2 regions of the Streptomyces tritici genome follow, and region 1 is predicted to be linked to the other one. Evidence: riboswitches for the same ligand, from Rfam matches in the RefSeq annotation. Region 1 holds a riboswitch; the other holds the start of a gene.
The links. A riboswitch is a leader RNA that binds a small molecule or an ion and turns the genes downstream of it on or off. The one in region 1 is predicted to bind cyclic di-AMP.

Region 1 (5,685 bases):
GTCGTGGTGCTGGCGTCCGGCGAGGGCGACCAGCCGCTGACCGACGGGCTCGCCCGGCTCGCCGGCTCCGGCCGGGTCGCCATGCCCGACCTGGAACTGCTGCCCGGCTCGTACGATCTGCCGGGCGCGCGGCTGCTCGACCTGGTGCAGGTGATGGACCGGATCCGCCGCTCGTGCCCGTGGTCCTCGCGGCAGACCCACGAGGGCCTGGCGAAGTACGGCATCGAGGAGGCGTACGAGCTGGTCGAGGCGATCGAGGACGGCGACCGCGACGAGCTGCGCGAGGAGCTCGGCGACGTGCTGCTGCAGGTCGTCTTCCACGCCCGGATCGCGGAGGAGTACGAGGACGCCGAGGAGGCGTTCTCGATCGACGACGTCGCCGGGACGATCGTGGAGAAGCTGATCCACCGCCACCCGCACGTCTTCGGCGACGCGCACGCGGAGACGCCGGAGGACGTCAAGGAGCACTGGCTGCGGACGAAGGCGATCGAGAAGCAGCGCGAGTCCGTCACCGACGGCGTGCCGCTCGGCCAGCCCGGTCTCGCCCTGGCCGCGAAGCTGGCCGGCCGGGTCCGTACGGCGGGCCTGGACGTGCCGCTGCCGTCCGGCGAGGGCATCGGCTACGAGCTGCTGGCCCTGGCGGTCCGGGCCGAGGCCGAGGGCGTCGACCCGGAGGCCGCGCTGCGCGCCGCCGGCCGCGCGTACCGCGACGCGATCCGGGCGGCCGAGCAGAGGTAACGTCGCAGGGTGAGTCAGAGCCCCGCCCCGGAACTCTTCACCTGGGAGTTCGCCACCGACCCGTACCCCGCCTACGCCTGGCTGCGCGAGCACGCGCCGGTGCACCGGGCGACGCTGCCGAGCGGCGTGGAGGCGTGGCTCGTGACGCGGTACGGGGACGCGCGGCAGGCGCTGGCCGACCAGCGGCTGTCGAAGAACCCGGCGCATCACGACGAGCCCGCGCACGCCAAGGGCAAGACCGGCATTCCGGGCGAGCGCAAGGCCGAGCTGATGACGCATCTGCTCAACATCGACCCGCCGGACCACACGCGGCTGCGCCGGCTGGTCTCGAAGGCGTTCACCCCGCGCCGCGTCGCGGAGTTCGCGCCGCGGGTGCAGGAGCTGACCGACCGGCTCATCGACGGCTTCGCCGCGAAGGGCGAGGCGGACCTCATCCACGAGTTCGCCTTTCCGCTGCCCATCTACGCGATCTGCGACCTGCTCGGCGTGCCCCGTGAGGACCAGGACGACTTCCGGGACTGGGCCGGGATGATGATCCGGCACGGGGGCGGGCCGCGCGGGGGAGTGGCGCGCTCGGTGAAGAAGATGCGCGGCTACCTCGCCGAGCTGATCCACCGCAAGCGTCTCGAACCGGGCGACGACCTGATCTCCGGGCTCATCCGCGCCTCGGACCACGGCGAGCACCTGACGGAGAACGAGGCCGCGGCGATGGCCTTCATCCTGCTCTTCGCCGGTTTCGAGACCACCGTGAACCTCATCGGCAACGGCGTGTACGCGCTGCTGCGCAACCCCGGCCAGCGGCTGCGGCTCCAGGAGTCGCTCGCCGCCGGGGAGACGGGGCTGCTCGCCACCGGCGTGGAGGAGCTGCTGCGGTACGACGGGCCGGTGGAGCTGGCGACCTGGCGGTTCGCCACCGAGCCGCTGACCCTCGGCGGTCAGGAGATCCGGCCCGGCGACCCGGTCCTCGTGGTGCTCGCGGCCGCCGACCGGGACCCGGAGCGCTTCGCCGAGCCCGATGTGCTCGACCTGTCGCGGCGCGACAACCAGCACCTCGGGTACGGGCACGGGATCCACTACTGCCTGGGCGCGCCGCTCGCCCGCCTGGAGGGGCAGACGGCGCTGGCCACGCTGCTGACGCGCCTGCCGGATCTGCGACTTGGCGTGGATCCGGCCGAACTGCGCTGGCGGGGAGGGCTCATCATGCGGGGTCTGCGCACGCTTCCGGTGGCGTTCACCCCCGAGCGGAGCTGACGACGCGTCAAGAATGTGATCTTCGCGTGATCCCCGCTGCATCGACTTGTGACTCACGTTCGAATGCCGCTACGTTCACCGTCGTCTCAGCAGTCACGCGAAAGGCAACCGCATGCGTTCCGGGAACGGACGGCACCGCCGTCCCCGTCAGGCCCCCGCTCTCGTCGTCGCCGCAGGGGTGACGGGATCCGCCCTGGCCCTTCCTCTGCTCGCCGCGGGCTCCGCCTCCGCCGCCGACGAGGCCACCTGGGACCGGGTCGCCGAGTGCGAGTCCGGCGGGCTGTGGAGCGCCGACTTCGGCAACGGGCTCTACGGCGGGCTGCAGTTCACCCAGGAGACCTGGGACGCCTACGGCGGCACCCAGTACGCGGCGCGCCCGGACCTCGCCAGCCGCGCCCAGCAGATCGCGGTCGCCGAGAAGGCGCTCGCCGCGCAGGGCGCGAAGACCTGGGCCACCTGCGCCGCCATCGTCGGCCTGAAGGACGACGGGACGCTGAAGCCGCCCACGAGCCCCTCCGGCGGCCTGCTGCCCACCGCTCCGGCGACTCCCGCCGCTCCGTCCGCCACGCCCGATGCGACCGCGAATCCGGACGCCCGGGACGAGGCCGGGACGGGGCCGGAGACGCCCGATGCGTCCCTTCTGCCCGACGCGTCCGCGCAGCCGGACGCGAGCACCACGCCGACCGCTCCCGGCGCGCCCGCCGGGGCGCCGGACGCCTCCGCCACTCCCGTCGGCCCCGGCACCGGCAAGCACCGCGGCGAGGCCGCGACCGAGAGCCCGGACGATTCGGGCAAGGGGGCCGAATCGGGGCGTCATGCCGCGCCGGCTGACGAGGCGACACGGGATGCGAGCCGCCCCGACCTCGACGAAACGTCCGGTACGGGTGCGGACTCGGCCGAAACGCCCACAGGTGAGGAGTCGGACACTTCGGGCGAGTACACCGTCCGGCCCGGCGACAATCTCTCCCAGATCGCGGCCGCTCATGAGCTCGACGGGGGCTGGCGCGCCCTCTATGAGGCCAACAAGGAGACCGTGGGAGCCGATCCGGACCTCATCCTCCCTGGCCAGGACCTGGAACTGACGGGCCGGAAGTAGCGGGGAGCGCGGGCGGTTCGGGGTTGTATGTCCGGTTCTGTGCAAGTGAGACATGAGTCTCTTCGCCCCAACTGACCCCGGACGCCCGCAAACTTTGCTTCCGTCACGTCTCACCAGCGCAAACGCCTCCGGCAACTGGTCCTGTAAGGGCGTTTTTTCCCCGATGCGGCTCTTTGAACTTCCGGCGGGTCTGTGTCTACGGTCGGGACCGCTCGCCACCGCGGGCCCCGCCGACCGGTACGCCGAGTCCTGCCGCCGGCCGTCGGGAACAGTCGTCGCGTCATGCGCCGAAGGCAGGAGCGGGGGACCCAAGGTTTGCGCCGGTCCCGGCCGTCAGTGACGGCCGATCGACCGGCTCGGGGTGAAGCCGCGTGCAAGGACACGCGGCCGGGCAACTCTTCCGGCCCGAACCCGACAGCTCACCTCGCAGGCGTCGGTGAGGAGTACTTCCATGCTGCTTTCCAGCAAGGGCAAGCACCGCCGTACGTCCAAGGCCGCCCGTGCCCTCGCGCTCGCCGGCGTCGCCGGTGTCGCGGTCGCCGCGCCGCTGATGACCGCGGGCACCGCCTCCGCCGCCACCGCCGCCGAGTGGGACCGCGTCGCCCAGTGCGAGTCCGGCGGCGACTGGTCCATCAACACCGGCAACGGCTACTACGGCGGCCTGCAGTTCTCCGCCTCCACGTGGGCCGCGTACGGCGGCACCGCCTACGCCCCGACCGCGAACCTGGCCACCAAGGCCCAGCAGATCGAGATCGCCGAGAAGGTCCTGGCCGGCCAGGGCAAGGGCGCGTGGCCGAGCTGCGGCGTGGGCCTGTCCAACGCCGCGTACACCGGCGGCGCCGCCGAGCAGCCCCAGCCGGAGCGCAAGGCCGAGCAGCCGACCACCCGCAGCGAGCAGCGCACCGCGCCGAAGCCCGCCGCGAAGAAGGCCGAGGCCAAGACCGTCACCACCCCGACCGGCAAGAAGGTCAAGAAGGGCGACGGCGAGTACAAGGTCGTCGCCGGCGACACCCTGAGCAAGATCGCCGCCGCCCAGAAGGTCAAGGGCGGCTGGGAGAAGCTCTTCGAGCTGAACAAGGACGTCGTCGAGGACGCCGACCTGATCTACCCGGGCCAGCAGCTCCACCTGAAGTGAGCCCGGCGGCACGGGTGGGTCCGGCGGCCCACCCGTGCCGTGCGACCCTCCCGCGGTGACCACCCCGGTCCGGCGTGCGACTCCCCCCGTGCACGCCGGGCCGGGGTCCGCCCGTTCCCGGCCCGGTGAGCCCCCGCGAGAGTTACCGACGGGTAGTACGAGGGGTTTCGCCCCGGGATGCCCGCGCTCGGGTCCTTTTTCGTCCCAGGAGGCGGGCACCGACTGGCCGCGCACCCCGAGGCGGTTAGGCTCTTGCCGCAAGGCCAAGCAGACCCTGCACCTTTCTCGCGTAACTTCCCAGAAGGAGATGCTCGTGCCGTCCATCGACGTCGTCGTAGCCCGGGAAATCCTGGACTCCCGAGGCAACCCCACGGTCGAGGTCGAGGTCGGCCTCGACGACGGCAGCACCGGCCGTGCTGCCGTTCCCTCCGGTGCCTCCACCGGTGCGTTCGAGGCCCTGGAGCTCCGCGACGGTGACAAGAGCCGTTACGGCGGCAAGGGCGTCGAGAAGGCCGTCCTCGCCGTCATCGAGCAGATCGGCCCGGAGCTCGTCGGCTACGACGCCACCGAGCAGCGTCTGATCGACCAGGCGATGTTCGACCTGGACGCCACCCCGGACAAGTCCTCGCTCGGCGCCAACGCCATCCTCGGCGTCTCCCTCGCCGTGGCGCACGCCGCCTCCGAGGCCTCCGACCTGCCGCTCTTCCGCTACCTCGGCGGCCCGAACGCGCACGTCCTGCCCGTGCCGATGATGAACATCCTCAACGGCGGCGCCCACGCGGACTCCAACGTCGACATCCAGGAGTTCATGATCGCCCCGATCGGCGCGGAGTCCTTCTCCGAGGCCCTGCGCTGGGGCGCGGAGACCTACCACGCGCTCAAGGGCGTGCTCAAGGAGCGCGGCCTGTCCACCGGTCTCGGCGACGAGGGCGGCTTCGCCCCGAACCTCGAGTCCAACCGCGCCGCCCTGGACCTCATCGTCGAGGCCATCAAGAAGGCCGGCTACACCCCGGGCAAGGACATCGCGCTCGCCCTGGACGTCGCCGCCACCGAGTTCTACAAGGACGGCGCGTACGAGTTCGAGGGCAAGACCCGGACCGCGGAGGAGATGAGCGCGTACTACGCCGAGCTCGTCGACGCGTACCCGATGGTCTCCATCGAGGACCCGCTGAACGAGGAGGACTGGGAGGGCTGGAAGACCCTCACCGACCTGCTCGGCGACAAGGTCCAGCTCGTCGGCGACGACCTGTTCGTCACCAACCCCGAGCGCCTCGCCCGCGGCATCGAGACCAACACCGCCAACGCCCTGCTGGTCAAGGTCAACCAGATCGGCTCGCTGACCGAGACCCTCGACGCCGTCGAGCTCGCCCAGCGCAACGGCTTCAAGTGCATGATGTCCCACCGCTCCGGCGAGACCGAGGACGTCACCATCGCCGACCTGGCCGTCGCCACCAACTGCGGCCAG
Region 2 (5,685 bases), 2.5 Mb from region 1:
TGAAGAACGAGCGCCGCCAGCGCTACGACAACGTGCCCTACGGCACGGCGTTCGAGAAGCTCACCGCGCTCGCCTACCCGGCGGGCCACCCGTACCACCACACGCCGATCGGCTCCATGGCCGATCTGGACGCCGCCACCCTGGAAGACGCGCGGAACTTCTTCCGTACCTACTACGCGCCGAACAACGCGGTGCTCTCGGTCGTCGGCGACATCGACCCCGAGCAGACCCTCGCGTGGATCGAGAAGTACTTCGGCTCGATCCCCGGCCACGACGGCAAGCAGCCGCCGCGCGACGGCACACTCCCGGACATCATCGGCGAGCAGCTGCGCGAGGTCGTCGAGGAGGAGGTCCCGGCCCGCGCCCTGATGGCCGCCTACCGGCTCCCGCACGACGGCACCCGCGAGTGCGACGCGGCCGACCTGGCCCTGACGGTCCTCGGCGGCGGCGAGTCGTCCCGGCTGCACAACCGGCTGGTCCGCCGCGACCGCACGGCCGTCGCGGCCGGCTTCGGGCTGCTCCGGCTGGCCGGCGCGCCCTCGCTCGGCTGGCTGGACGTGAAGACCTCCGGCGGCGTCGAGGTGCCGCGGATCGAGGCCGCGGTCGACGAGGAGCTGGCCCGGTTCGCCGCCGAGGGGCCGACGCCCGAGGAGATGGAGCGCGCCCAGGCGCAGTTGGAGCGCGAGTGGCTGGACCGGCTCGGCACGGTCGCCGGCCGCGCCGACGAACTGTGCCGGTACGCGGTGCTGTTCGGCGACCCGCAGCTGGCGCTGACCGCCGTGCAGCGGGTGCTCGACGTGACCGCCGAGGAGGTGCGGGCCGTCGCCGAGGCCCGGCTGCGCCCCGACAACCGGGCGGTGCTGGTGTACGAGCCGATCACCGCGATCCCGGGCGACCCGGGCGCCGAGAGCGACAGCGACGAGGAAGAGGGAGCCGACCAGTGAGCGACGCTGCCGCGTCTTTGACCAGCATGGAGTTCCACCCGCAGCCGCGGGCGGGCGAGGCGCGCCCCTGGGCCTTCCCGGCCCCCGAGCGCGGCTCCCTCGACAACGGGCTGACGGTGCTGCGCTGCCACCGACCCGGCCAGCAGGTGGTGGCCGTCGAGCTGGTCCTCGACGCGCCGCTGGACGCCGAGCCGGCCGGTCTGGACGGCGTGGCGACGATCATGGCGCGGGCGCTGTCCGAGGGCACCGACAAGCACTCCGCCGAGGAGTTCGCCGCCGAGCTGGAGCGCTGCGGCGCCACCCTGGACGCGCACGCGGACCACCCGGGCGTCCGGGTCTCCCTGGAGGTCCCGGTCTCCCGGCTGCCGAAGGCCCTCGGGCTGCTCGCCGAGGCGCTGCGCGCCCCCGCGTTCGTCGACACCGAGATCGAGCGCCTGGTGCGCAACCGGCTCGACGAGATCCCGCACGAGACGGCCAACCCGGCCCGCCGCGCGGCCAAGCAGCTCTCCAAGGAGCTGTTCCCGGCCGGTTCGCGCATGTCGCGGCCCCGCCAGGGCACCGAGGAGACGGTGGCCGCCATCGACGCCGCGGCCGTACGCGCCTTCTACGAGGCGCACATCCGCCCCGGCAACGCCACCGCGGTGGTCGTCGGCGACCTCACCGACGTCGACCTGGACGCCCTGCTGGCGGACACCCTCGGCGACTGGTCCGGCGAGGCGTCCGCGGCGCACCCGGACGTGCCGATCACCGCCGACGACACGGGCCGCGTGGTCATCGTGGACCGCCCCGGCGCCGTCCAGACGCAGCTGCTGATCGGCCGCATCGGCCCGGACCGGCACGACCGCGTGTGGCCGGCCCAGGTGCTCGGCACGTACTGCCTCGGCGGCACGCTCACCTCCCGGCTCGACCGCGTGCTGCGCGAGGAGAAGGGCTACACCTACGGCGTGCGGGCCTTCGGCCAGGTGCTGCGCTCGGACGGCCGGGGCAACGGCGCGTCGATGCTCGCCATCAGCGGCTCCGTCGACACCCCCAACACCGGCCCGGCACTTGACGACCTGTGGAAGGTGCTGCGCACCCTCGCCGCCGAGGGTCTGACGGACGCCGAGCGCGATGTGGCGGTGCAGAACCTCGTGGGCGTCGCCCCGCTGAAGTACGAGACCGCGGCCTCGGTCGCCGGCACCCTCGCCGACCAGGTCGAGCAGCGTCTTCCGGACGATTTCCAGGCGCAGTTGTACGCCCGCCTCGCCGAGACGGGCACGGTCGAGGCGACCGCGGCGGTCGTCAACGCCTTCCCGGTGGACCGGCTGGTGACCGTTCTGGTCGGCGACGCCGCCGCGATCGAGGAGCCGGTGCGCGCCCTCGGGATCGGTGAAGTGACCGTCGTCAGCGGCTGATTGAGCCGGCCGCAGGCCGTCGCGAGGACCCCGATGCCCCGGTGCGTCGGGGTCCTCCCGTTTGTCCGGTTCGCAAGGGAAAGCGGGCGAATGACCTGTGGCGTGCGCTACAAACTTCCGTGTCTGTTTGGTGATTGAAAGACAAGACGCTTAGCGTCGGTCCGGCTGTTCGTCGGTTGCACGTGCCGCGTCCGCGGCAACGGACAGTCATCGCCGAGTCCCCGAAGGCGCGAGCCTGGGGAGCCGGGGACCCACCGCAGTCCCTGGGGTGAATCGGACGCCTTCGCCGTCGGGCGGAGGGGCCCGTAGGAGACCTTCCTGCTCCGAACCCGTCAGCTAACCCGGTAGGCGAGAAGGAAGGAAAGGATCAGCCACTACATGGCGTTCACCCGTGCCACCGGGAAGCATCGTGGTCCGAGCCGTATGGCGCGCCGCAGCGCGGGCGTCGCAGGCGTCGCCGCGCTCGCGACGACCGGCGTCATCGGTACCCTCGCCTCCCCGGCGCTCGCCGCCGACACGGAAGCCCGTTCCCTCGAGGACACCGGCCTGACCCAGGCGATCAGCGTGGACACGCTCGCCGACCGCATCGACGCCCAGGCCGCCGCCCAGGAGCAGGAGGCCTACGAGGCCGCCGCGAAGGCCAAGGCCGAGGCGGAGGCGAAGCGCAAGGCCGAGGCCCGCGCCAAGGAGATCCGCGAGGCCCGCGAGCGCGCCGCCCGCGAGGCCGAGCGCAAGCGCCTGAACTCCTTCCGGCTGCCCATCGCCGGCACGTACGTCACCACCGGCTACAAGACCGGCGGCTCCCTGTGGTCCTCCGGCAGCCACTCCGGCATCGACTTCAAGGCCCCCTTCGGCAGCACGGTCGTCTCCGTCGGCGCCGGCACCGTCGTGGAGGCGGGCTGGGGCGGCGCGTACGGCAACAACGTCGTGATCCGCCACCTCGACGGCACGTACACCCAGTACGGCCACCTCTCCCGGATCACCGTCTCGGTCGGCGCGTCCGTCATGCCGGGCGAGCAGATCGGCGTCTCCGGCTCGACCGGCAACTCCACCGGCCCGCACCTGCACTTCGAGGCGCGCACCACCGCCGAGTACGGCTCCGACATCAACCCGCTCGCGTACCTGCGCGCCCGGGGCGTCAACGTCTGACCCCACGGCGGCACCAGAAAAGCCCCGGCTCGCGTACGGAGTCGGGGCTTTTTCGCGTCCAAAAGACATCCATGTTTCACGACCGGCCGTCGGAAATGGCCGCTCGCTGCAATAGAGTCACGGAAGAGTCGGCGAACAGGGGACCGTCGGCGGGTTTCACGTGGATTAATGCGGAGGTCGGACATGCGCATTCCCGCGCATTCGGTGTGCACGGCGATCCGGGACGACATCGTCTCCGGCGTCTTCGAGCGGGGCAGCCGGCTGACCGAGGAGCAACTGGCGCGCCGCTACGGGGTCTCCCGCGTGCCGGTCCGCGAAGCCCTGCGCACCCTGGAGTCCGAGGGCTTCGTGGTGAGCCGCCGGCACGCCGGCGCGCATGTCGCCGAGCCCACCGAGCAGGAGGCCGCCGACCTGCTCGACGTCCGCTCGCTGCTCGAACCGCTCGCCGCAGGCCGGGCCGCCCAGCGCCGCACCGACGCCCACCTCAAAGTCCTGCGCGGCCTGGTCAGGCTCGGGCAGGAGCGGGCCCGGCGGGGCCAGGGGGAGGACCTGCGCTCGCTCGGCGGCTGGTTCCACGAGACCCTCGCCCAGGCCTCCGGCAGCCCCGCGCTCACCTCGCTGCTCACCCAGCTCCGGCACAAGATCGCCTGGATGTACGCCGTCGAGACCTCGGCGCGGCCCGTGGACACCTGGGCCGAGCACGGCGCGATCGTGGACGCGGTCGCGCGCGGCGACGCCGAACGCGCCCGGGCGCTCACGGCGCTGCACGCCGAGCGCACCCTGCCGCTGCACCGGCTGCGGCACCCGGACGGCGGCCGTGTGAGGACTTCGCAACATGCCGTAAACATCGCGGGCTCGCTGAATTAACAGACGCGCCGTATACAAAGACGTGCATTTCACGGGACGGGCGAATTTCCCGGCTCCCGCAATTCGTGCTGCCCGGAATCCGCTGCCCGGATTTGCACTGCCCGGAATCCGCTGTCCGTCATCCCCGAGGCGTCGAAAACGCGAGAACCGCCCCCCAGGAATTCCGGCGGGGCGGTTCTCGCGTGTCCCGGCGCGCGGCCGAGGGGCGGGATCAGACGGTCTCGGGCAGCTCGTCGAGACCCTCGGCGACCAGCTTCGCCAGACGGTCCAGGGCGATCTCGGCGCCCTCCGCGTCCGAAGCGAGCACGATCTCCTCGCCGCCCTGCGCGCCCAGGCCCAGTACCGCGAGCATGGAGGCGGCGTTGACCGGGTTGCCGTCGGCCTTGGCGATGGTCACCGGAACGCCGGAGGCCGTGGCGGCACGGACGAAGATGGAGGCGGGGCGGGCGTGCAGGCCCTCGGCCCAGCCGACGTTGACGCGGCGCTCTGCCATGGTGTTGCCCTTCGAGTCTCGGTGAGTTGTCTAGACCAGTCTCGCACAGCTTCCCCGGTGGCCCGCACCGGCCTGCGTCCTCCTCACCCTGCCCGGCGCGGACCCCGTGCGCGACCGGTGCCCGCGCGATGACCCGGTCGTAGGCTGTCGTCCATGCAGACGCCGTCGGAACACGCGTACCCCGACCACTGGGAGGCCGACGTCGTGCTGCGCGACGGCGGCACCGCGCGGATCAGGCCGATCACCGTCGACGACGCCGACCGGCTGGTCAGCTTCTACGAGCAGGTCTCGGACGAGTCGAAGTACTACCGCTTCTTCGCCCCGTATCCCCGGCTCTCCGCCAAGGACGTGCACCGCTTCACCCATCACGACTACGTGGACCGGGTCGGGCTCGCGGCCACCGTCGGCGGCGAGTTCATCGCCACCGTCCGCTACGACCGCATCGACGAGCACGGCCGCCCGGCGCCCGAGCCCGCCGACGAGGCCGAGGTCGCCTTCCTGGTCCAGGACGCCCACCAGGGGCGCGGCGTCGCCTCGGCGCTGCTCGAACACATCGCGGCGGTGGCCCGGGAGCGGGGCATCCGGCGGTTCGCGGCGGAGGTGCTGCCCGCGAACACCAAGATGATCAAGGTGTTCACGGACGCCGGCTACACCCAGAAGCGCAGCTTCGAGGACGGCTCCGTCCGGCTCCACCTCGACCTGGAGCCCACCGACCGCTCCCTCGCCGTCCAGCGCGCCCGCGAACAGCGCGCCGAGTCCCGCTCCGTCCACCGGCTGCTGGCCCCCGGCTCGGTCGCGGTCGTCGGCGTCGGCCGCGGCCCCGGCGGGGTCGGCCGGA

Region 2: linked by a shared signal. The riboswitch ahead of ACNJ93_RS24350 (M23 family metallopeptidase) and the one ahead of ACNJ93_RS12410 (transglycosylase family protein) in region 1 are both predicted to bind cyclic di-AMP.

Annotation. Positions count from the first base shown of each region.
Region 1 is NZ_CP183183.1:2,704,067-2,709,751, reverse strand. Features, by position in the region: gene ACNJ93_RS12425 (nucleoside triphosphate pyrophosphohydrolase) at 1-738, shown strand, start outside; gene ACNJ93_RS12420 (cytochrome P450 family protein) at 748-1,989, shown strand; gene ACNJ93_RS12415 (transglycosylase family protein) at 2,102-3,085, shown strand; cyclic di-AMP (ydaO/yuaA leader) riboswitch at 3,361-3,533, shown strand; gene ACNJ93_RS12410 (transglycosylase family protein) at 3,537-4,220, shown strand; gene eno (phosphopyruvate hydratase) at 4,528-5,685, shown strand, end outside.
Region 2 is NZ_CP183183.1:5,247,206-5,252,890, forward strand. Features, by position in the region: gene ACNJ93_RS24340 (M16 family metallopeptidase) at 1-944, shown strand, start outside; gene ACNJ93_RS24345 (M16 family metallopeptidase) at 971-2,338, shown strand; cyclic di-AMP (ydaO/yuaA leader) riboswitch at 2,540-2,703, shown strand; gene ACNJ93_RS24350 (M23 family metallopeptidase) at 2,717-3,487, shown strand; gene ACNJ93_RS24355 (GntR family transcriptional regulator) at 3,671-4,354, shown strand; gene ACNJ93_RS24360 (HPr family phosphocarrier protein) at 4,566-4,847, opposite strand; gene ACNJ93_RS24365 (GNAT family N-acetyltransferase) at 5,001-5,685, shown strand, end outside.